Regions from separate parts of the Bacillus sp. LH1 genome, predicted to be linked through region 1. Evidence: a T-box and tRNA genes for the amino acid it is inferred to sense, from the RefSeq annotation. Region 1 holds a T-box; the other regions hold tRNA genes.
What was found. A T-box is a leader RNA that pairs with one kind of tRNA and senses whether it is charged. The one in region 1 lies ahead of tyrS (tyrosine--tRNA ligase), so its partner is inferred to be a tRNA-Tyr.

Region 2: it encodes a tRNA-Tyr, which carries the amino acid that the T-box ahead of tyrS (tyrosine--tRNA ligase) is inferred to sense. The anticodon was not compared.
Region 3: it encodes a tRNA-Tyr, which carries the amino acid that the T-box ahead of tyrS (tyrosine--tRNA ligase) is inferred to sense. The anticodon was not compared.

The regions. Positions count from the first base shown of each region.
Region 1 is NZ_CM175007.1:4,948,946-4,955,760, reverse strand. It holds gene ACX9TM_RS25720 (DUF4077 domain-containing protein) at 1-131, shown strand, start outside; gene ACX9TM_RS25715 (SET domain-containing protein) at 298-693, shown strand; gene murB (UDP-N-acetylmuramate dehydrogenase) at 1,077-1,994, shown strand; T-box leader at 2,092-2,307, shown strand; gene tyrS (tyrosine--tRNA ligase) at 2,359-3,621, shown strand; gene ACX9TM_RS25700 (NAD(P)/FAD-dependent oxidoreductase) at 3,960-5,138, opposite strand; gene ACX9TM_RS25695 (DUF1641 domain-containing protein) at 5,183-5,623, opposite strand; gene ACX9TM_RS25690 (winged helix-turn-helix transcriptional regulator) at 6,056-6,400, opposite strand; gene ACX9TM_RS25685 (MFS transporter) at 6,774-6,815, shown strand, end outside.
Region 2 is NZ_CM175007.1:537,903-544,717, reverse strand. It holds gene ACX9TM_RS02870 (DsbA family protein) at 1-235, opposite strand, end outside; gene ACX9TM_RS02865 (transglycosylase domain-containing protein) at 424-1,200, opposite strand; gene ACX9TM_RS02860 (NUDIX hydrolase) at 1,694-2,155, opposite strand; gene ACX9TM_RS02855 (YebC/PmpR family DNA-binding transcriptional regulator) at 2,302-3,021, opposite strand; gene ACX9TM_RS02850 (DUF3884 family protein) at 3,373-3,693, shown strand; tRNA gene ACX9TM_RS02845 (tRNA-Leu) at 3,904-3,985, opposite strand; tRNA gene ACX9TM_RS02840 (tRNA-Cys) at 3,996-4,066, opposite strand; tRNA gene ACX9TM_RS02835 (tRNA-Gly) at 4,081-4,155, opposite strand; tRNA gene ACX9TM_RS02830 (tRNA-Gln) at 4,161-4,235, opposite strand; tRNA gene ACX9TM_RS02825 (tRNA-His) at 4,299-4,374, opposite strand; tRNA gene ACX9TM_RS02820 (tRNA-Trp) at 4,394-4,467, opposite strand; tRNA gene ACX9TM_RS02815 (tRNA-Tyr) at 4,475-4,558, opposite strand; tRNA gene ACX9TM_RS02810 (tRNA-Thr) at 4,569-4,644, opposite strand; tRNA gene ACX9TM_RS02805 (tRNA-Phe) at 4,663-4,738, opposite strand; tRNA gene ACX9TM_RS02800 (tRNA-Asp) at 4,748-4,823, opposite strand; tRNA gene ACX9TM_RS02795 (tRNA-Met) at 4,827-4,903, opposite strand; tRNA gene ACX9TM_RS02790 (tRNA-Val) at 4,930-5,005, opposite strand; tRNA gene ACX9TM_RS02785 (tRNA-Glu) at 5,010-5,084, opposite strand; tRNA gene ACX9TM_RS02780 (tRNA-Ser) at 5,102-5,193, opposite strand; tRNA gene ACX9TM_RS02775 (tRNA-Asn) at 5,196-5,270, opposite strand; rRNA gene rrf (5S ribosomal RNA) at 5,279-5,394, opposite strand; rRNA gene ACX9TM_RS02765 (23S ribosomal RNA) at 5,495-6,815, opposite strand, start outside.
Region 3 is NZ_CM175007.1:747,657-754,471, reverse strand. It holds gene ACX9TM_RS03870 (SH3 domain-containing protein) at 1-700, shown strand, start outside; gene ACX9TM_RS03865 (hypothetical protein) at 706-1,044, shown strand; gene ACX9TM_RS03860 (DUF3965 domain-containing protein) at 1,285-2,436, opposite strand; gene ACX9TM_RS03855 (CBS domain-containing protein) at 2,758-3,177, opposite strand; tRNA gene ACX9TM_RS03850 (tRNA-Glu) at 3,306-3,377, opposite strand; tRNA gene ACX9TM_RS03845 (tRNA-Asn) at 3,379-3,453, opposite strand; tRNA gene ACX9TM_RS03840 (tRNA-Ile) at 3,462-3,538, opposite strand; tRNA gene ACX9TM_RS03835 (tRNA-Trp) at 3,549-3,619, opposite strand; tRNA gene ACX9TM_RS03830 (tRNA-Thr) at 3,626-3,698, opposite strand; tRNA gene ACX9TM_RS03825 (tRNA-Phe) at 3,709-3,784, opposite strand; tRNA gene ACX9TM_RS03820 (tRNA-Asp) at 3,793-3,868, opposite strand; tRNA gene ACX9TM_RS03815 (tRNA-Met) at 3,872-3,948, opposite strand; tRNA gene ACX9TM_RS03810 (tRNA-Ser) at 3,969-4,061, opposite strand; tRNA gene ACX9TM_RS03805 (tRNA-Ser) at 4,117-4,209, opposite strand; tRNA gene ACX9TM_RS03800 (tRNA-Ala) at 4,230-4,302, opposite strand; tRNA gene ACX9TM_RS03795 (tRNA-Pro) at 4,319-4,392, opposite strand; tRNA gene ACX9TM_RS03790 (tRNA-Arg) at 4,403-4,476, opposite strand; tRNA gene ACX9TM_RS03785 (tRNA-Leu) at 4,480-4,568, opposite strand; tRNA gene ACX9TM_RS03780 (tRNA-Gly) at 4,585-4,659, opposite strand; tRNA gene ACX9TM_RS03775 (tRNA-Leu) at 4,689-4,769, opposite strand; tRNA gene ACX9TM_RS03770 (tRNA-Lys) at 4,784-4,859, opposite strand; tRNA gene ACX9TM_RS03765 (tRNA-Gln) at 4,864-4,938, opposite strand; tRNA gene ACX9TM_RS03760 (tRNA-Tyr) at 4,950-5,033, opposite strand; tRNA gene ACX9TM_RS03755 (tRNA-Val) at 5,042-5,117, opposite strand; rRNA gene rrf (5S ribosomal RNA) at 5,123-5,238, opposite strand; rRNA gene ACX9TM_RS03745 (23S ribosomal RNA) at 5,341-6,815, opposite strand, start outside.

The DNA.
Region 1 (6,815 bases):
AAACTTCTACAGCTACAGAAGAAGTGCTAGCGAGTGTGGAAGAAGAAAAACATCGAAATGATACGTCAATGAAGACGTTACAAACTGTTAGCGAGCAAGTGAAGTTGTTAGAAGATATTTTAGAAAAGTAATATTGCTTGGAAAGAGCACGAATGATGTGCTCTTTTTTCATTGAAACGAATACTTGATAGGAATTTAATTGCTTTTCTGCGCGTTTTCTGCCAAGCTTAAGGAGATAAAATTCAGCTAATAGCGGAATTAAAATACTTCAAAGAAAGAATTAAATAGGTGACGCATATGATCGAAGTTAAGACTTCTGAACTTAGTGATGGAGAATTTAATAGAGGTGTATTTGCAACTCGTGATATTAAAAAAGGTGAGTTGATACACGCAGCACCAGTTATCTCTTATCCGAATGAACAGCATGAACATATTGAGAAAACATTACTTGCTGACTACGCATTTGAGTATGGAATCAATCATACGGCAATCCTTTTAGGATACGGTATGTTATTTAATCATTCATATACACCGAATGCAACGTATGATATTGTCTTCGAGAACCATACGTTTAACTTCTATGCTTATAAGGATATAAAAGCAGGAGAAGAAATTTTAATCAATTATAATGGTGAAGTTGATAACGATGAGCTGTTATGGTTTGATAAAGAAAAAGAAGAGAACGAAAAGTAATATAAAGAGTATAGAAAGAGCACATTCTGTCGGATGTGCTCTTTTTTTATTGATGTAAATAAAGTAAAAAGTACAAAAAAATACCACTTTCTTTTTGTGTGGTATAGTAAGATACTGAGGGATAGTGTTTTGAAAAAGTCACATATTTTACAAATTGTTGTCTTTCTGATGACATGTCAAGTTTAGTAGTCCATTTGGGTTGCTTTATTATGCAATATATATTTTAATATGAGTGGCACCTCTTATAAATTAAGAGGTTTATAGGTGTCTCGAATTGATTTTGGGTACACTGTATCCACCACTTTAGGTTCTTTCATGTACGTGGGGATATTATGGGCCCGTATAACGGGATAAAATGAATATAGAAATAGAGGAATCGTAAAATGAATATGCAAGAGGTTTATAAATATTTAAGTACGGTATTGCCTGAAGGACATGTTAAACAAGATGAAATGTTAAAGAATCATACGCATATTAAAGTTGGCGGAAAAGCAGATGTTTTTGTTGCGCCTACAAATTATGATGAAATTCAAGAAGTTATTAAATATGCGAACGAATATAATATTCCAGTTACGTTTTTAGGAAATGGATCGAATGTCATTATTAAAGATGGTGGAATTCGCGGGATTACAGTAAGTTTAATTCATATTACAGGTGTTACTGTAACAGGAACGACGATTGTAGCACAGTGTGGTGCAGCAATTATTGACGTATCACGTATTGCCTTAGACCATAACTTAACGGGTCTTGAGTTTGCTTGTGGTATTCCAGGTTCAGTTGGCGGAGCATTATATATGAATGCTGGTGCATACGGCGGTGAAATTTCGTTTGTATTAACAGAAGCTGTCGTAATGACAGGTGATGGAGAGCTACGTACTTTGACGAAAGAAGCATTTGAATTTGGATATCGTAAGAGTGTATTTGCGAACAACCATTACATTATTCTTGAAGCGAGATTTGAACTTGAAGAAGGTGTACATGAAGAAATTAAAGCAAAAATGGATGATTTAACGTTTAAACGTGAGTCAAAACAGCCTCTAGAATATCCTTCATGTGGTAGCGTATTTAAGCGCCCACCAAATAACTTTGCTGGTAAGTTAATTCAAGACTCAGGACTACAAGGTAAGCGAATTGGTGGAGTAGAAGTTTCTTTAAAACACGCTGGGTTTATGGTGAATGTTGATAACGGAACAGCACAAGATTACATCGATTTAATTCACTTCGTACAAAAGACAGTTGAAGAGAAATTTGGCGTGAAGTTGGAGCGAGAAGTAAGGATTATTGGAGAAGATAAGGAATAAAGAAATACGTATGAAGATATGAATTATTTTAAAATAATATTTGGGTATTGTTGACAATTTGTTTTCAATTCAATATAATGGCTAATAATTTAACAAATAACATACGTTGAAAGAGCCCAGTAGCAGTTTGTCACTGTTAACGAGAGAGCTAGGGGTTGCTGGAACCTAGCACAAACAAACTTGTGAATTACACTCTGGAGTATCTTAGGTAATGCTAAGCGGACTGGCAATCGATATTATTGCTAAGAGTGGTATGAGTAGCTATGCTATTTATACAAACTGGGTGGTAACACGGTGAATAATCGTCCCTATGTCATAGACATAGGGATTTTTTGTTTTAAAAAAATAAAGGGGATGACAAAAGATGAATATCATTGATGAGTTAGAATGGCGCGGCGCCGTTAATCAACAGACTGACGAAGAAGGCTTACGTAAGCTAGTAGAAGAGAAAAAGATTTCACTATACTGCGGAGTTGATCCAACCGGTGATAGTATGCATATCGGACATTTGATTCCGTTTATGATGATGAAGAGATTCCAATTAGCCGGCCATCATCCTGTTATTTTAATTGGCGGGGCAACAGGAACAATTGGTGATCCGAGTGGACGACAATCAGAGCGTCAACTTCAAACGTTAGAAGTGGTTCAGCATAATGTAGATGCGTTAACAGCACAAATGAAAAAGCTATTTGATTTTGGTGGAAATAGCGAAGTGAAGATGGTAAATAACTATGATTGGACACATGAAATAAATATTATTGAGTTTTTACGTGATTACGGGAAAAACTTTAGCATCAATAGCATGTTAGCGAAGGATATTGTAGCAAGCCGTTTGGATACAGGTATTTCTTTCACGGAATTCACGTACCAAATTTTGCAAGCGATGGACTTCCATCATTTATACACGAAAGAGGATGTTCAACTGCAAATTGGTGGTAGTGACCAATGGGGAAATATTACGAGTGGTTTAGATTTAATTCGTAAGTTAGAAGGTCATGAGGCGAAAGTATTCGGATTAACGATTCCGTTATTATTAAAATCGGACGGTACGAAGTTTGGTAAATCAGCGGGTGGTGCGGTTTGGCTTGATCCTGAAAAAACGACACCGTTTGAATTTTACCAGTTCTGGGTAAATACAGATGACCGTGACGTCGTTAAATACTTGAAATACTTTACGTTCTTAACGAAAGAGCGTATTGATGAATTAGCGGTTAAGGTGGAAACAGAGCCTCATAAACGTGAAGCACAAAAAGTACTAGCAGAAGAAATGACGAAATTCGTTCATGGAGAAGAAGCATTCCTGCAAGCTGTGAAAATTACAGCAGCGTTATTTAGCGGAGATATTAAATCGTTAACAGCTGATGAAATTGAACAAGGTTTTAAAGAGATGCCAACATTCCAGTCTTCAAAAGAGACGAAAAACATCGTAGAGTGGCTAGTTGATTTAGGAATTGAACCATCTAGACGACAAGCGCGTGAAGATATTAATAACGGAGCGATTTCTATGAATGGTGAGAAAGTAACAGATGTGGGTACGGATGTTACTGTAGAAAATTCATTTGATGGACGATTTATTATTATCCGTAAAGGGAAGAAGAATTACAGCCTTGTGAAGTTAGGCGAATAGTTTGTGTGAAAGGATGGGAGTAGGAAGAATACTTCCATCTTTTCGTATACACAATTTGGACATAAAATAATCAGTAAATTTAGATAATTAAAAGGGTTATACGATTCTTCTGCCGAATAAATAAGTTAGAGAAAATTACGGATAAAGTGAAACTTTAATCAGTGGGGGGTGTTCCTCCCCACTGATTATTAGTTGAACCAATCGGGCTTTTACGGGCAGTTAATCTTCCAACTTCATCCCTGCATTCACTGTATTTTAAGGTGGAGGTTTTACTGCCCGTTAATGCGGGATAAAAATAGCCCGAACCATGCAGGGCATGATTCGGGCTTATATTCAGATTAGTAAGCTAAGCTGAATAGACCTTTAATGTGTGATAAGTAACGAACGTTACTTGCTTCTTTCATTAATGATGCTGGTAAGCCTTTAAGTGGAGTATTGCTTGCTCCAATTGTAGCAACCGCATCTTTACGTCCTAGACTAGCAAGTGTTCCAGAGTTTACAGGTGCGAACTCTTCGAATGCTTTGCCTTCTAGTGCTGCGTATAAGTTGTATCCAATTAACTCACCCATTTGCCAAGCAATTTGTGCAGTTGGTGGGTATGGACGTCCGTCTGGAGCGAAGACAACAGCGCTGTCTCCAGCAACGAATACGTCTTTGTGAGAAGTAGATTGTAGGTATGCATCAACTGTTGCACGTCCACGGTTAACTTCAAGACCTGATTCACCGATTAATGGGTTACCTTGTACGCCGCCCGTCCAAACGAATGTGTTAGCAACAAGTTTTTGACCGTCTTTTAAGTCGATTTCGTTGCCAGCAACGTTTGTTACAGGAAGACCAGTTAAGAATGTAACGCCGCGCGCTTCTAGGCTAGTAGTTGCACGTTCGATTAAGTGGTCTGGTAATACTGGAAGGATTTTTGGACCTGCTTCAACAAGAAGAAGTTTCACTTCTTTTGGATTTACGCCGTGGCTTTTTGCAAGTTTAGGCATAATGTCAGCAAGCTCACCAACTAGCTCAACGCCAGTTAATCCGCCACCACCGATTACGATTGTAGCATCAGCTTCGTTTTTCGTTTTCGCGTATTCACGAATACGGTCTTCAACGTGTTTGTAGATTTTGTTTGCATCAGCAGCAGATTTTAATACCATGCTGTTTTCTTCTAGTCCTGGAATACCGAAGTAAGCAGTTTTACTTCCTAAAGCAACTACAAGTGCATCGTAAGATAAAGTAGTGCCGCCAGCTAGTTTGATTTCTTTGCTATCAACTGAGAATGACTCAACTGTTGCGATTTTAAGATCGATATCTTTACCTTTGAAAAGCTTTGTAAGTGGCATTGCAACTGCTTGCTCAGACACGTTACCAGCTGCAAGGCGGTGTAGTTCAGTGATGATTTGGTGCGTTGGGTATTGGTTAATCACTGTAACTTGTGCTTCTGATTTACTGTAATATTTACGTACGTTTAAAGCGGCAAGAAGACCGCCATAACCAGCGCCTAAGATGACAATTTGTTTTGACATAGTATGATATCCCCCGTCTTTACTAATTGTTGTTATAAGTTAACTTATTTATTGTTACGTTCTGCACTAATTTGAAGATATGCGTTCACAAAGCGGAACATTTTTTGTGCTTGTGGATCTTTTAATAATTTTAATAGACCGAACAGGCCGATAACTTCGTTGCTTTCGTCAGCACGATCTTTCGCTTCGATTGCAGTAGCAGCCATGCTTTTCACTGTATCTTTTACAGGTTCTACAAGCTCTGTGATTGCACCAACAGTGTCGCTTTTTAATACTTCATCAGTAGCAACAGTTTGAGCGAAGTCATAAGACTTAGTTAAAATGTTAACAAGCTCAGTTAATTTTGGAAGCTGTTCTACTAGTGTTGTTAATGATTCTTGTACCTCAGGTTTTAACAACTGATCAAGTACATCAAGTTGTCCTTGGCTAGCAGAAATTTGTACAGTTTCTTGTTCTGGCTTTGTTTGAGTCATAGTTTCTGGCATCTCCAATTCTCCTTTACGATAGCAATACTCTTATTTTTTATAAGTAAGATAGTAAACGGTTACGAAACTTTATACAAAGTTTCACAAAACACAATAAAATGCCTTTAAATTTATGACAGCAAGTAAGCTGACATAAATCTAAAACCATAACGTCTTACTTATTATTTATGAACTGTCCGATACATGGCTTGTCCGCATAATGGAAAAGCTCCGTTACCGGAAAGTGTATATAATATATATCCTATATTATATACTATATACACCTATGTTAACATAAAAATGATTCCTAATTATTTGATATTGAGTGTATAACGTAGTGCTGACAAGGTATGAAAGCGTATAAAATATTTTGTTCCAGTTAGAAATGTACATATATATAAAGAAAAAAAGGAAAAAATGAACCAATTCATGTTCGTTTTTTCCTTTTTCCTATTATTCACCTTCTGCAATTAGCATCGATGTGTTACCTTCTTTTTCAAGATGGCATTCGCCCCAAGAACAAAGAGAATCAAGAATGGATTCTAAAGACCAACCGTAGTCGGTAAGAGAATATTCTACTTTCGGTGGGACTTGGTTGTATACTTTTCTTTGAATGACGCCGTCGTCTTCTAATTCACGTAATTGCTGTGTTAACATTTTTTGTGTAATACCAGGCATGGAACGTTTTAGTTCACTCGTTCTCTTTGTACCTTTCGTTAAGTGACAAAGGATAACAACCTTCCATTTTCCGCCGATAACTTCTAAAGTCGCCTCTACAGGAATATTGTATTTCTTCATATGAAATCCTCCCTTTGTAAGTAAAATAAGTTAAATCATACAAATGTTACTTTTTAGTACCTATAGCACTTTAAAGTACGTACTTTTTATTATGTTAAATATGTTTCATAATAGCACATGTAAGAGGCAAATGAGTAGTACGGTACCAAAAAGTGACTATGTTACTTTTTAGTGCCTATCGTACTTTAAAGTGCGTTCTTCAAAAAAGGAATGAAACCATTCATAATAGCATTTGTAAGTATGAAATATATTTTTTAGAAGATAAAAGGGCCTTTTTATCATACTATTATGATTGGATTTCTTGTAATAAGGAGGAATTCAATTGAGTTCATATACAGTACCATCTTCGGAAGCTCAGACGAGCCGAAGAAGTATGTTTGCTTTATTAGCGCTAGCAATTAGTGCGTTTGGGATT
Region 2 (6,815 bases), 960 kb from region 1:
ATCGAGGTAATACTGTTACATCCCAAGTACGACAAGCAGGACATTTAAAGTCTCCAAATTCAACTACCTTAACTGGAGCATCATCTTTCCCTAAAGATTGTTGCGTAGAATAAGCAAACATCTCATTCCCTTTATCTTTTTTGTCATTTATGATGCTATACGCAATTGTTCCAATTACAATCAATACTGCGATAGAAAAAACTATACCAAGAGCCATGAGTTTATTTGATTTCATATACATTCCTCTTTAAATTCATATTCTGTATACAGCATTGTACACAATACACATAATATCAACACTTATATACGTCACGCAATGAACACGCTCACATAAATTACAAAAACACAATAATTGTGACGATATTGTGTCACAATTTGTCACAATTTATTCAAAAAAAAGAAGCTCCTCTATAGGAACTTCTCTTAACTTACTGCTTTTTTACGCGCGCTATTTAACATCGACTGCTCTATTTTTATATCATGACGAATTACCAATTTCTCACTAACTGCTTGAACATACTCATCATGGCTTATATAGCCTTCTTTCTCCATTAGTCTCAAAACGACATTACGTCTCTCTACTGCTTTATCATAATTTTGGGCAGGTGAGTAATAAGCAGGTGCTTTTACTACAGCAGCCATCATTGCACTTTCAGCCAACGTTAATTGGTTCACCTTTTTACCGAAGTAAAGGTTTGCTGCTTTTTCAATTCCCCATGCTCCTTCTCCATAATAAATATTACTTACATATAATTTTAATATTTCATCCTTCGTAAATGTGCGTTCAATTTTTTTCGTATAAAAAATCTCTTTCCACTTCCGAGAAAATGTACGTTCATTCGTTAAAAAGGCATTTTTAGATAGCTGCTGTGTAATTGTGCTTCCTCCTTGCACGACACCACCAGCCTTTATATTCTCAACAGAGGCCCTAATAATTGCTATATAATCTAAACCGTTATGATGATAAAATCTTTTATCTTCTGTCGCAATAAATGCATGTGTTAATGATTCTGGCACCTCTAACTTAGCCGGTACATGTAATTTACTAATATCACTTTTCTCAATCATTACATTTCCAATGAATAATAACGTACAACTTAACAATAATAATAATATAATGGCTTTATAAAAAAGTTTAGTCATTGGATTTAATGCAACTTTTTGATGATAGTTCACCCTAGATAATACTCGTTCTTTCATCTTGAACACCTCTTTTCCACACAGCATATAACTCTTACTTTAAGAATACATTGTTGTAAAAAAATATCCCATCGATTTCTCTTACACGTACCTTACATCATTGTAAGGTATAAAGTGAAACTTTAATCGGTCCTCATTAATCAAGCTTACTGCCCAGCAAATAGTGGGATAAAAAAGTATTGTATCACAGTCTTTTTTTATCTACTATTCATCTGAAATATTGAATATAGGTTATGTTAAAGTACGAATAACCAATAAAAGAGAAACCCTTAAGACTATTATATTTTCACTTTACACTTTAATTATATCATCTACAAATATATATACTTTTGACTATCTAGTAATCTAAATGTATATAACATATAGATTTATTATACAGAACAAACGTTCCCGAAATCAATACTAGTGCTATTATTATTTTGACCTTTTTCTTAAACAGTATACAAAAAAAGAGTAGTGATTCGAATGTATCTCAAATCGGCTACTCTTTTCTTTACAATCTTCCTATTAAATTATACGGCTGTACTTCCCACGTTTCATACGGAATAAAATGTGTTGCTCTCATTGCATCAAGCGTTCTGGATTTCATATGAGGACGCGTTATATACTCATCTATGTTCTCTTCATTTAAATCAACAAATTTAGCCTCTTGTATTTCTTCAGGTTGAATTTTTATTTCACCACTTATATATGCTACTTTAAAAACGACAGCTAGAATATGCATAGAAGTATTATAATAAACGCCTGTAATTCCGATAGGCTTCACCGTTAACCCTGTTTCCTCTTTTATTTCCCTACAGACAGCTTGATCGAGCGCTTCGCCTTCTTCTACCTGTCCTCCTGGCAACTCCCACGTATCAGCTCGCCAGTGCACTTTTGTTAATAACACTTCATTTTTTTCATTTGTTAAATAACCTGCTACAGCAACGATATGCTTTGGTGTCTTATGTTCCATATTAAGCCTCCTAGAGATAATGAATATTTTATATATCCCTATAATCATATTCCCTACCTACAACAAAATACCTTTAATACTTCATCACCTTAATTAACTTCATAAAAAAGACCCTATCCGCTAAGCGAAAAGGGTCATCTATCGTATTACTCTCCTAAGTCTACGTTGTGATAAACTTGTTGAACATCTTCTAAATCTTCTAATGCATCAACCATTTTCTCAAATTGTTCTTGAGCATCTTCAGGAAGTGTTACATCACTTTGTGCAAGCATTGTTAATTCTGCAACTGTAAACTCCTCAACGCCAGCACCTTTAAGTGCAGATTGTACTGCATGAAATTGATCTGGTTCAGCATACACGATAACAGAATCTTCTTCTTCTAGAATGTCACGTGCATCTACATCTGCTTCCATTAAAATTTCAAGAACTTCATCTGATGTTTTACCTTCAAGGCCGATAACAGCTGTCGCATCAAACATGTAAGCTACAGAACCGTTCACACCCATATTACCACTGTTTTTGCTAAATGCAGCTCGTACATCTGCTGCAGTACGGTTTACGTTATTTGTAAGTGTATCTACAATAACCATAGCTCCATTTGGTCCGAATCCTTCATAACGAAGCTCGTCATAATTTTCTTCTGAACCGCCTTTTGCTTTTTCAACTGCACGATCAATAATTGTTCTTGGAACATTGTATGTTTTCGCACGCTCTAATACAACTCTTAGTGCTTGGTTTGATTCTGGATCTGGCTCGCCTTGTTTTGCTGCCACATAAATTTCACGCCCAAATTTCGCGTATATACGGCTTGTATTTGCATCTTTTGATGCTTTTTTGTCTTTAATATTGTTCCATTTACGGCCCATACTTTCCACTCTCTTTCCCGTTTTAAATCTACATAAAAATATTAATATGAAATATAATGTGTGTTCAACACATTTTTAAAAGAAATATAAAAAGTTCATTTTTGATTCATATTACAGACATAATATAAATCACTATCATTTTGTTCTTTCGACAAGTTATATTATACATGAATTCCTACGTTTATTACGAATTTTAGAAGCACATAGTATAATTTAACAAAAAGACTCTAACATTTCTGTTACAGTCTTTTTATATTGCCAATAAAGATTTCCATATTATTCCCATAATTGTTTTCTATTGTTGTATAATAAAAATAGGAAAAAATTTGAAGAAAAGATGGAGGGTGAATTATGACACATTCCAAAGACAAAAAATCACATGCTTTTAAAGGAATAGGAGAGAAGTTAAACCCAACTATCTATCAAGTGAGATTCATGAAATTAGATGAACCAATTCGATTTGAGTCGTTTCCTGAATTAAAGGAATTAGGAGACTGGTTGAGTACTTCAACGCACATGTGGTCATGCCACTCAACTATGTACAAATACAACAGAGAAGAGTTTGAAAAGAAGTTCTTAGAAATTACGAAATTAACAGCTGATCATGTACTAATATCTACTGGTGGCGTCGGATTTAACTTCATGTCACCAGGTTGGAGAAATTCTTTATAAAATAATGAAATTATATAAAGGGATAAAAATTTATCCCTTTATTGTTTTGTAGCTTTCCCCAAATGTATCGCATGTACTAAATGAATAAGTTTACCTTAATCATTTATAACCATTTCACCAACACACCATTTTTGCTTATTTTATAGTATGATGAAAACATAAAAAGACTCTACACATTTGGTGTAGAGTCTTTTATTACGCCGTTCATGATACCGATGGTCGGGGTCGAACCGACACTCCCGAAGGAACACGATTTTGAGTCGTGCGCGTCTGCCAATTCCGCCACATCGGCACAAAAGAAAAGGCGGCAACCGGATTTGAACCGGTGATAAAGGTTTTGCAGACCTCTGCCTTACCACTTGGCTATGCCGCCATATTAAATTTTATTGGAGCGGAAGACGGGATTCGAACCCGCGACCCCAACCTTGGCAAGGTTGTATTCTACCACTGAACTACTTCCGCAAAAATGGCTGGGCTAGCTGGATTCGAACCAGCGCATGACGGAGTCAAAGTCCGTTGCCTTACCGCTTGGCTATAGCCCATCGAATTCTTACTTAATTATATGTAAGTATCCATTAGATTATTTGTAATTTTTAAAATAAAAATGGGGCGACTGATGGGAATCGAACCCACGAATGCCGGAGCCACAATCCGGTGCGTTAACCACTTCGCCACAACCGCCATGTTGTGTAAATATATTTGGCAGGGGCAGTAGGAATCGAACCCACACTGGAGGTTTTGGAGACCTCAGTTCTACCTTTAAACTATGCCCCTATGTAAATGGTGGAGGGGGGCAGATTCGAACTGCCGAACCCGAAGGAGCGGATTTACAGTCCGCCGCGTTTAGCCACTTCGCTACCCCTCCGAAACTTACATGGTGCCGGCTAGAGGACTTGAACCCCCAACCTACTGATTACAAGTCAGTTGCTCTACCAATTGAGCTAAGCCGGCGTATTTTATTAAAATAAATGGTGGCTCGGGACGGAATCGAACCGCCGACACGAGGATTTTCAGTCCTCTGCTCTACCGACTGAGCTACCGAGCCTTATTAAAATGGCGGTCCCGACCGGGGTCGAACCGGCGATCTCCTGCGTGACAGGCAGGCATGTTAACCACTACACCACGGGACCATTTGGTTGCGGGGACAGGATTTGAACCTGCGACCTTCGGGTTATGAGCCCGACGAGCTACCGTGCTGCTCCACCCCGCGATAATACTATTCATATAAAATTTATATGGTGGAGGATGACGGGATCGAACCGCCGACCCCCTGCTTGTAAGGCAGGTGCTCTCCCAGCTGAGCTAATCCTCCAAAGTGGTGACCCGTACGGGATTCGAACCCGTGTTACCGCCGTGAAAGGGCGGTGTCTTAACCACTTGACCAACGGGCCAAATATTATAAATCCTATGGCGGAGAGCAAGGGATTCGAACCCTTGATACGCTTGTGACGTATACACGATTTCCAATCGTGCTCCTTCGGCCAACTCGGACAGCTCTCCAATGGCTCCGCAGGTAGGAATCGAACCTACGACCGATCGGTTAACAGCCGATAGCTCTACCGCTGAGCTACTGCGGAATAATATTGCCTGGCAACGTCCTACTCTCACAGGGACAAGGTCCCAACTACCATCGGCGCTAGAGAGCTTAACTTCCGTGTTCGGTATGGGAACGGGTGTGACCTCTCTGCCATCATTACCAGACATTATTCTTTTGAGACAATCATTATTATAACTTATTTACTTTAAAAGTCAACAAGTTTTTTATGTTCTCTCAAAACTAGATAACATTGCTACATATTATATGGTTAAGTCCTCGATCTATTAGTATTCGTCAGCTCCACATGTCACCATGCTTCCACCTCGAACCTATCAACCTGATCATCTTTCAGGGATCTTACTAGCTTACGCTATGGGAAATCTCATCTTGAGGGGGGCTTCATGCTTAGATGCTTTCAGCACTTATCCCTTCCGCACATAGCTACCCAGCTATGCCCTTGGCAGAACAACTGGTACACCAGCGGTGCGTCCATCCCGGTCCTCTCGTACTAAGGACAGCTCCTCTCAAATTTCCTACGCCCACGACGGATAGGGACCGAACTGTCTCACGACGTTCTGAACCCAGCTCGCGTACCGCTTTAATGGGCGAACAGCCCAACCCTTGGGACCGACTACAGCCCCAGGATGCGATGAGCCGACATCGAGGTGCCAAACCTCCCCGTCGATGTGGACTCTTGGGGGAGATAAGCCTGTTATCCCCGGGGTAGCTTTTATCCGTTGAGCGATGGCCCTTCCATGCGGAACCACCGGATCACTAAGCCCGACTTTCGTCCCTGCTCGACTTGTAGGTCTCGCAGTCAAGCTCCCTTATGCCTTTGCACTCTACGAATGATTTCCAACCATTCTGAGGGAACCTTTGGGCGCCTCCGTTACACTTTAGGAGGCGACCGCCCCAGTCAAACTGCCCACCTGACACTGTCTCCCGGGTCGATAAGACCCGTAGGTTAGAATTTCAATACAGTCAGGGCGGTATCCCACCAGCGCCTCCACCGAAGCTAGCGCTCCGGTTTCAATGGCTCCCGCCTATCCTGTACAAACTGTACCAAAATTCAATATCAGGCTACAGTAAAGCTCCACGGGGTCTTTCCGTCCTGTCGCGGGTAACCTGCATCTTCACAGGTACTATAATTTCACCGAGTCTCTGGTTGAGACAGTGCCCAAATCGTTACACCTTTCGTGCGGGTCGGAACTTACCCGACAAGGAATTTCGCTACCTTAGGACCGTTATAGTTACGGCCGCCGTTTACTGGGGCTTCAGTTCAGAGCTTCGCTTACGCTAACCCCTCTCCTTAACCTTCCAGCACCGGGCAGGTGTCACCCCCTATACTTCGCCTTACGGCTTCGCAGAGAGCTGTGTTTTTGCTAAACAGTCGCTTGGGCCTATTCACTGCGGCTTTCCGTTAAGAAAGCACCCCTTCTCCCGAAGTTACGGGGTCATTTTGCCGAGTTCCTTAACCAGAGTTCTCTCGCACACCTTAGGATTCTCTCCTCGCCTACCTGTGTCGGTTTGCGGTACAGGCACCTTTTATCTCGCTAGAAGCTTTTCTTGGCAGCGGGGAATCAAA
Region 3 (6,815 bases), 1.2 Mb from region 1:
TGGCCAAACAGGTTACGTACAAAAAGCATTCATCTCTAATGGTTCACAACCCTTAGTAAAAGGAATCACCGTTCAAAATAATACAAAATATACTGTTGCAACACCTAATCTAAATGTACGTAGCACAGCTAGTACAAGTAGCGCTCTACTCGGTTCATTACAAAACGGTACTCAAGTACAAGTAGTAGAAACTGTAGGTACTTGGTATAAAATTCGTTTTGGCACAGGATACGGATATGTAGCAAAACACTATGTAGTACAAAATCAACCACAAGCTAAAACAGATCAGCCTTCATCAATTCCAGCTGCTTTCAAATTCCCCGCTCAAGGAAGAATTAGCTCAACCTTTGATATACGCTGGGAACAAATGCATTATGGTATAGATATTGCCGCTCCAGGAAACGTCTCTATCCAAGCTGCTGCTGCAGGTAAAGTTGTGAAATCTTATTATTCAGCTAGCTATGGCAATGTTGTTTTCATTGCGCATCAAATCAATGGGAAATTATATACAACTGTTTATGCTCATATGAAGGATCGCACTGTACAAGCTGGTGATCAAGTACAGACTGGACAATTAATAGGTCATATGGGAAACACAGGTCATTCATACGGGCAACATCTTCATTTTGAATTACATAATGGAGAATGGAATTTTGAAAAAACAAATGCAGTAAATCCACTGCCATATTTAGTTAGGTAAATTGTATGCCACGCAATATACCTCTTATAATTGAATACGTAGCCTTTTTAGGTTTAATCTGTTGTTTAATCATTTACAATACAAACATTGTATTTTTATCTATTATTATTGCTTTTGTTGCATTAGAAATTATGATGGAATCATTTCAAGTGCAACTAAAACAAAAAATTGCCCATATTTATAATGCTATTTTTCTTTTGAGTGCTCTCATAACAAATATAATTAGTAATGGCTTTTATTTATCTACTGTATTTCCAGTATTCTTTATGGCTGTTTTATTATTTGTAGCTAGATATATTAATGTCCCTTATAACCAAAAACAAAAACAAGAACAAGAAGCTTAGAAAGAGGAGACACTGTGTACCAATCTTTCAAAGATGCTCCAATAAAATACATATTGCATTTGTATAAGAAAGCCAATACTTTTTTTGGTATACAAGGAAGTTATACTGCACAACTTCTCCTATATGGAATGTTGTTTCTTGTCTTAATCACTTTCTCCTTGTTTTACTAACAAAAAAGGATCTCACATAAACTGGAGATCCTTTTTAATTTATATTAATTTTTCATATCGAAAATATTGTTTATCCACAAGCATATTTTTCATAAATAAAGCTCAGATTATATTTTTTCTCTAAGCTCATTCGTTGTTCGTCATCGCACCAATAGAAAAGAATATCATGAATCGTTGCGTAACGCTTATTTTTAAGAAATAGCCTAAAAAATGATGGTAAACAATCATGTAATTGTATAAATATATAATTGCGTAGTGTTTCTTCTTTATATTCAATGCCCTTACAAATATACAGTAATTCTTCACAATAATATGCATGCTGTGGAACTTGTATCATTTCGAAAAATGGCACATAAGATAGTAGCTTTCCAATAAAATGACCATATCGATCCATTACTCCTATCGTCATATGCTCCATCATTTCTTTCATCACATATAAATAATCATCTACATGCGTTGTCTTTAATGGGTCTAAGCGATCGGAAATTTGAGATAATACAGCTCTTTGACATGCTAAAACTGCCTGACTAGGTCCATAATATGATAGGAAATCTGTACACTTACGATATTTCCGTAATAAATCATGTGTATACAAATCATATACAAAAGTATTACAATACATTGCTAAACTCATCATATCACTATTTAATTGCTCTTTTGATAATGATTTCGCTCTCTTGCACATATAAAAGAATGTAAATTCCAATACTTCTTTATGAGATAATAAATGTTTACAATCGGTTATACACTTCTCATTAAATTTAACTCTATCCCAAATTTCAATATCCCTATCTGTCAATTCACCTATACGATATTTAATAATTAAATAATTTAAAGCAACTGATTGCGTCAAAAGATCCCATGTTTCATATTCCAATGAAGTATGAACAAACTCAGCTAATCCTTGCGCTATCATAAAATCATTTGCCTCTTCATACCAACCAATCTCTTGGCATAAGCGAAGAATACGCACTAAAGTTGGAATTTCATCTTTATGAAACTGCGGTAATTTCTTTGCTTTATTCATGCCATATACGATAAATGCCGCTAAATTTTCTTCTTTATAAAATTCTTTCTCTTTCCATACTAATATAGTTCGTTCTTTCCCCTCACCTTTTGGGTGACAAGGTACAAGCAAAGAAAATAATTCAGCGAAATTATTTGGTTCTATATATGTATCTGTAACCAAATTCCAATTTGGATCGCCCTGTACAGCCTTCATATAATTCCCCTTCCCTTTTCATCTATGTAGGAAATATTAATTTATTATCGCACCACTAAAAATTAATATTGTTATATTCAAAATCTCTCATAATACTTATATCTATCAGTATATCATCTTTTCTCTTATTAAAAATTAAGAATAACAAATTTTAAAAAAATGTCGAAATTATTAACCACATACTTATTATATAATGTCTCAGATACATCACGCTAACATATTAGTTTAATCCATATATACTAGAATAATGTATCTGAAATTTATATATAATTTAGCTCTTTATGAGTGACCATTAAACTCTCGGTTAATGAAAGTTTCAATTTACTCTGTACGCTCTGAGATTTCGCTCAAGGCAAATCCAGCTTGATCATCTGCTGATTCCCTTATAGCTAAATCTCCTAGTGCTAACATGCCAATAAGTTGACCACTATCAACTACTGGTAATCGTCTAATTTGATGCTGTGCCATTAGCTCTGTAGCTTTTTCAATAGAATCATTTGGAGAAACTGAGATAATATTTGTTGTCATTACATTTGTAATCTTATTAGATCCAGGATGTTTTTCAGCAATCCCTCGAACGACTAAATCACGATCAGTAACAAGCCCAACAACTTGCTCATTTTCAACAACAGGAATTAATCCAATCGATTCTTCCTTCATTTTTACAGCTGCCTCATATACATTGTCTAGCGGTGTACAATGTACAATATGGGTACTCATTAAGTCTCTCACTCGTGTCATTATGATTTCCTCCTTTTTATACATACCATAGCTTTTCCAAAATTCCTTTATTTATTTCTGGAAAGTAACGTAATAAAAAGGATTAACAAAATAAAAAAGAGCCAGCATAATGCTGACTCTTTTTGGTATGACCCGTACGGGATTCGAACCCGTGTTACCGCCGTGAAAGGGCGGTGTCTTAACCACTTGACCAACGGGCCATGGCTCCGCAGGTAGGACTCGAACCTACGACCGATCGGTTAACAGCCGATAGCTCTACCACTGAGCTACTGCGGAATAATATATGGTGGGCCTAAATGGACTCGAACCATCGACCTCACGCTTATCAGGCGTGCGCTCTAACCAGCTGAGCTATAGGCCCATATACTTTACAGGGGCAGTAGGAATCGAACCCACACTGGAGGTTTTGGAGACCTCAGTTCTACCTTTAAACTATGCCCCTAAATGATGCCGGCTAGAGGACTTGAACCCCCAACCTACTGATTACAAGTCAGTTGCTCTACCAATTGAGCTAAGCCGGCATAAAAAAAATGGTGGCTCGGGACGGAATCGAACCGCCGACACGAGGATTTTCAGTCCTCTGCTCTACCGACTGAGCTACCGAGCCAACATAAATGGCGGTCCCGACCGGGGTCGAACCGGCGATCTCCTGCGTGACAGGCAGGCATGTTAACCACTACACCACGGGACCATTTGGTTGCGGGGACAGGATTTGAACCTGCGACCTTCGGGTTATGAGCCCGACGAGCTACCGTGCTGCTCCACCCCGCGACAATATAAAGTTTTAAAAATGGAGGAGGTAGAGGGATTCGAACCCCCGCGCGACTCTCGCCGCCTGTCGGTTTTCAAGACCGATCCCTTCAGCCGAACTTGGGTATACCTCCATGAAGGAAAAAATAAATATTTTATTATTATATGTCTAAGCCATTAAAGAAAAAATGGAGGAGGTAGAGGGATTCGAACCCCCGCGCGATTCTCACCGCCTGTCGGTTTTCAAGACCGATCCCTTCAGCCGAACTTGGGTATACCTCCGAGACATATATTAAATAAAGTGGAGCCTAGCGGGATCGAACCGCTGACCTCCTGCGTGCAAGGCAGGCGCTCTCCCAGCTGAGCTAAGGCCCCATGTTTTTTGGGAATATCGGGAAGACAGGATTTGAACCTGCGACCCCCTGGTCCCAAACCAGGTGCTCTACCAAGCTGAGCCACTTCCCGTTAATAAAAGCGCGCCCGAGAGGAGTCGAACCCCTAACCTCTTGATCCGTAGTCAAACGCTCTATCCAATTGAGCTACGGGCGCATATGGTGCCGAGGGCGGGGGTCGAACCCGCACGGTGGTCACCCACCGCAGGATTTTAAGTCCTGTGCGTCTGCCTGTTCCGCCACCCCGGCATGTCATATTGAAAATTGGAGCGGAAGACGGGATTCGAACCCGCGACCCCAACCTTGGCAAGGTTGTATTCTACCACTGAACTACTTCCGCAAGACATGTATGAGTTATTTTATTAAAAGTGCGGGTGAAGGGAGTCGAACCCCCACGCCAAAGGCGCTAGATCCTAAGTCTAGTGCGTCTGCCAATTCCGCCACACCCGCATATTTCATTAAAATGGTGAGCCATGAAGGACTCGAACCTTCGACCCTCTGATTAAAAGTCAGATGCTCTACCAACTGAGCTAATGGCTCTTAATGGCTGGGCTAGCTGGATTCGAACCAGCGCATGACGGAGTCAAAGTCCGTTGCCTTACCGCTTGGCTATAGCCCATTAATTAAGAATGGTGGAGGGGGGCAGATTCGAACTGCCGAACCCGAAGGAGCGGATTTACAGTCCGCCGCGTTTAGCCACTTCGCTACCCCTCCGACATATATGGTGGAGGATGACGGGATCGAACCGCCGACCCCCTGCTTGTAAGGCAGGTGCTCTCCCAGCTGAGCTAATCCTCCATTTTGCCTGGCAACGTCCTACTCTCACAGGGACAAGGTCCCAACTACCATCGGCGCTAGAGAGCTTAACTTCCGTGTTCGGTATGGGAACGGGTGTGACCTCTCTGCCATCATTACCAGACTGTATTCATTTAAGACAAGAATCATTTTAACTCATTTGACCTCGAAAGTCAACAAGTTTTTTATATTCTTTCAAAACTAGATAACATTTGCTACATATTATATGGTTAAGTCCTCGATCTATTAGTATTCGTCAGCTCCACATGTCACCATGCTTCCACCTCGAACCTATCAACCTGATCATCTTTCAGGGATCTTACTAGCTTACGCTATGGGAAATCTCATCTTGAGGGGGGCTTCATGCTTAGATGCTTTCAGCACTTATCCCTTCCGCACATAGCTACCCAGCTATGCCCTTGGCAGAACAACTGGTACACCAGCGGTGCGTCCATCCCGGTCCTCTCGTACTAAGGACAGCTCCTCTCAAATTTCCTACGCCCACGACGGATAGGGACCGAACTGTCTCACGACGTTCTGAACCCAGCTCGCGTACCGCTTTAATGGGCGAACAGCCCAACCCTTGGGACCGACTACAGCCCCAGGATGCGATGAGCCGACATCGAGGTGCCAAACCTCCCCGTCGATGTGGACTCTTGGGGGAGATAAGCCTGTTATCCCCGGGGTAGCTTTTATCCGTTGAGCGATGGCCCTTCCATGCGGAACCACCGGATCACTAAGCCCGACTTTCGTCCCTGCTCGACTTGTAGGTCTCGCAGTCAAGCTCCCTTATGCCTTTGCACTCTACGAATGATTTCCAACCATTCTGAGGGAACCTTTGGGCGCCTCCGTTACACTTTAGGAGGCGACCGCCCCAGTCAAACTGCCCACCTGACACTGTCTCCCGGGTCGATAAGACCCGTAGGTTAGAATTTCAATACAGTCAGGGCGGTATCCCACCAGCGCCTCCACCGAAGCTAGCGCTCCGGTTTCAATGGCTCCCGCCTATCCTGTACAAACTGTACCAAAATTCAATATCAGGCTACAGTAAAGCTCCACGGGGTCTTTCCGTCCTGTCGCGGGTAACCTGCATCTTCACAGGTACTATAATTTCACCGAGTCTCTGGTTGAGACAGTGCCCAAATCGTTACACCTTTCGTGCGGGTCGGAACTTACCCGACAAGGAATTTCGCTACCTTAGGACCGTTATAGTTACGGCCGCCGTTTACTGGGGCTTCAGTTCAGAGCTTCGCTTACGCTAACCCCTCTCCTTAACCTTCCAGCACCGGGCAGGTGTCACCCCCTATACTTCGCCTTACGGCTTCGCAGAGAGCTGTGTTTTTGCTAAACAGTCGCTTGGGCCTATTCACTGCGGCTTTCCGTTAAGAAAGCACCCCTTCTCCCGAAGTTACGGGGTCATTTTGCCGAGTTCCTTAACCAGAGTTCTCTCGCACACCTTAGGATTCTCTCCTCGCCTACCTGTGTCGGTTTGCGGTACAGGCACCTTTTATCTCGCTAGAAGCTTTTCTTGGCAGCGGGGAATCAAAGACTTCGCTCCATAAGGAGCTTCCCCATCACAGCTCAGCCTTTACGATAAGCGGATTTGCCTACTTATCAGCCTAACTGCTTGGACGTGCACAACCAATCGCACGCTTCTTCTATCCTTCTGCGTCCCTCCATTGCTCAAACGATAAAGAGGTG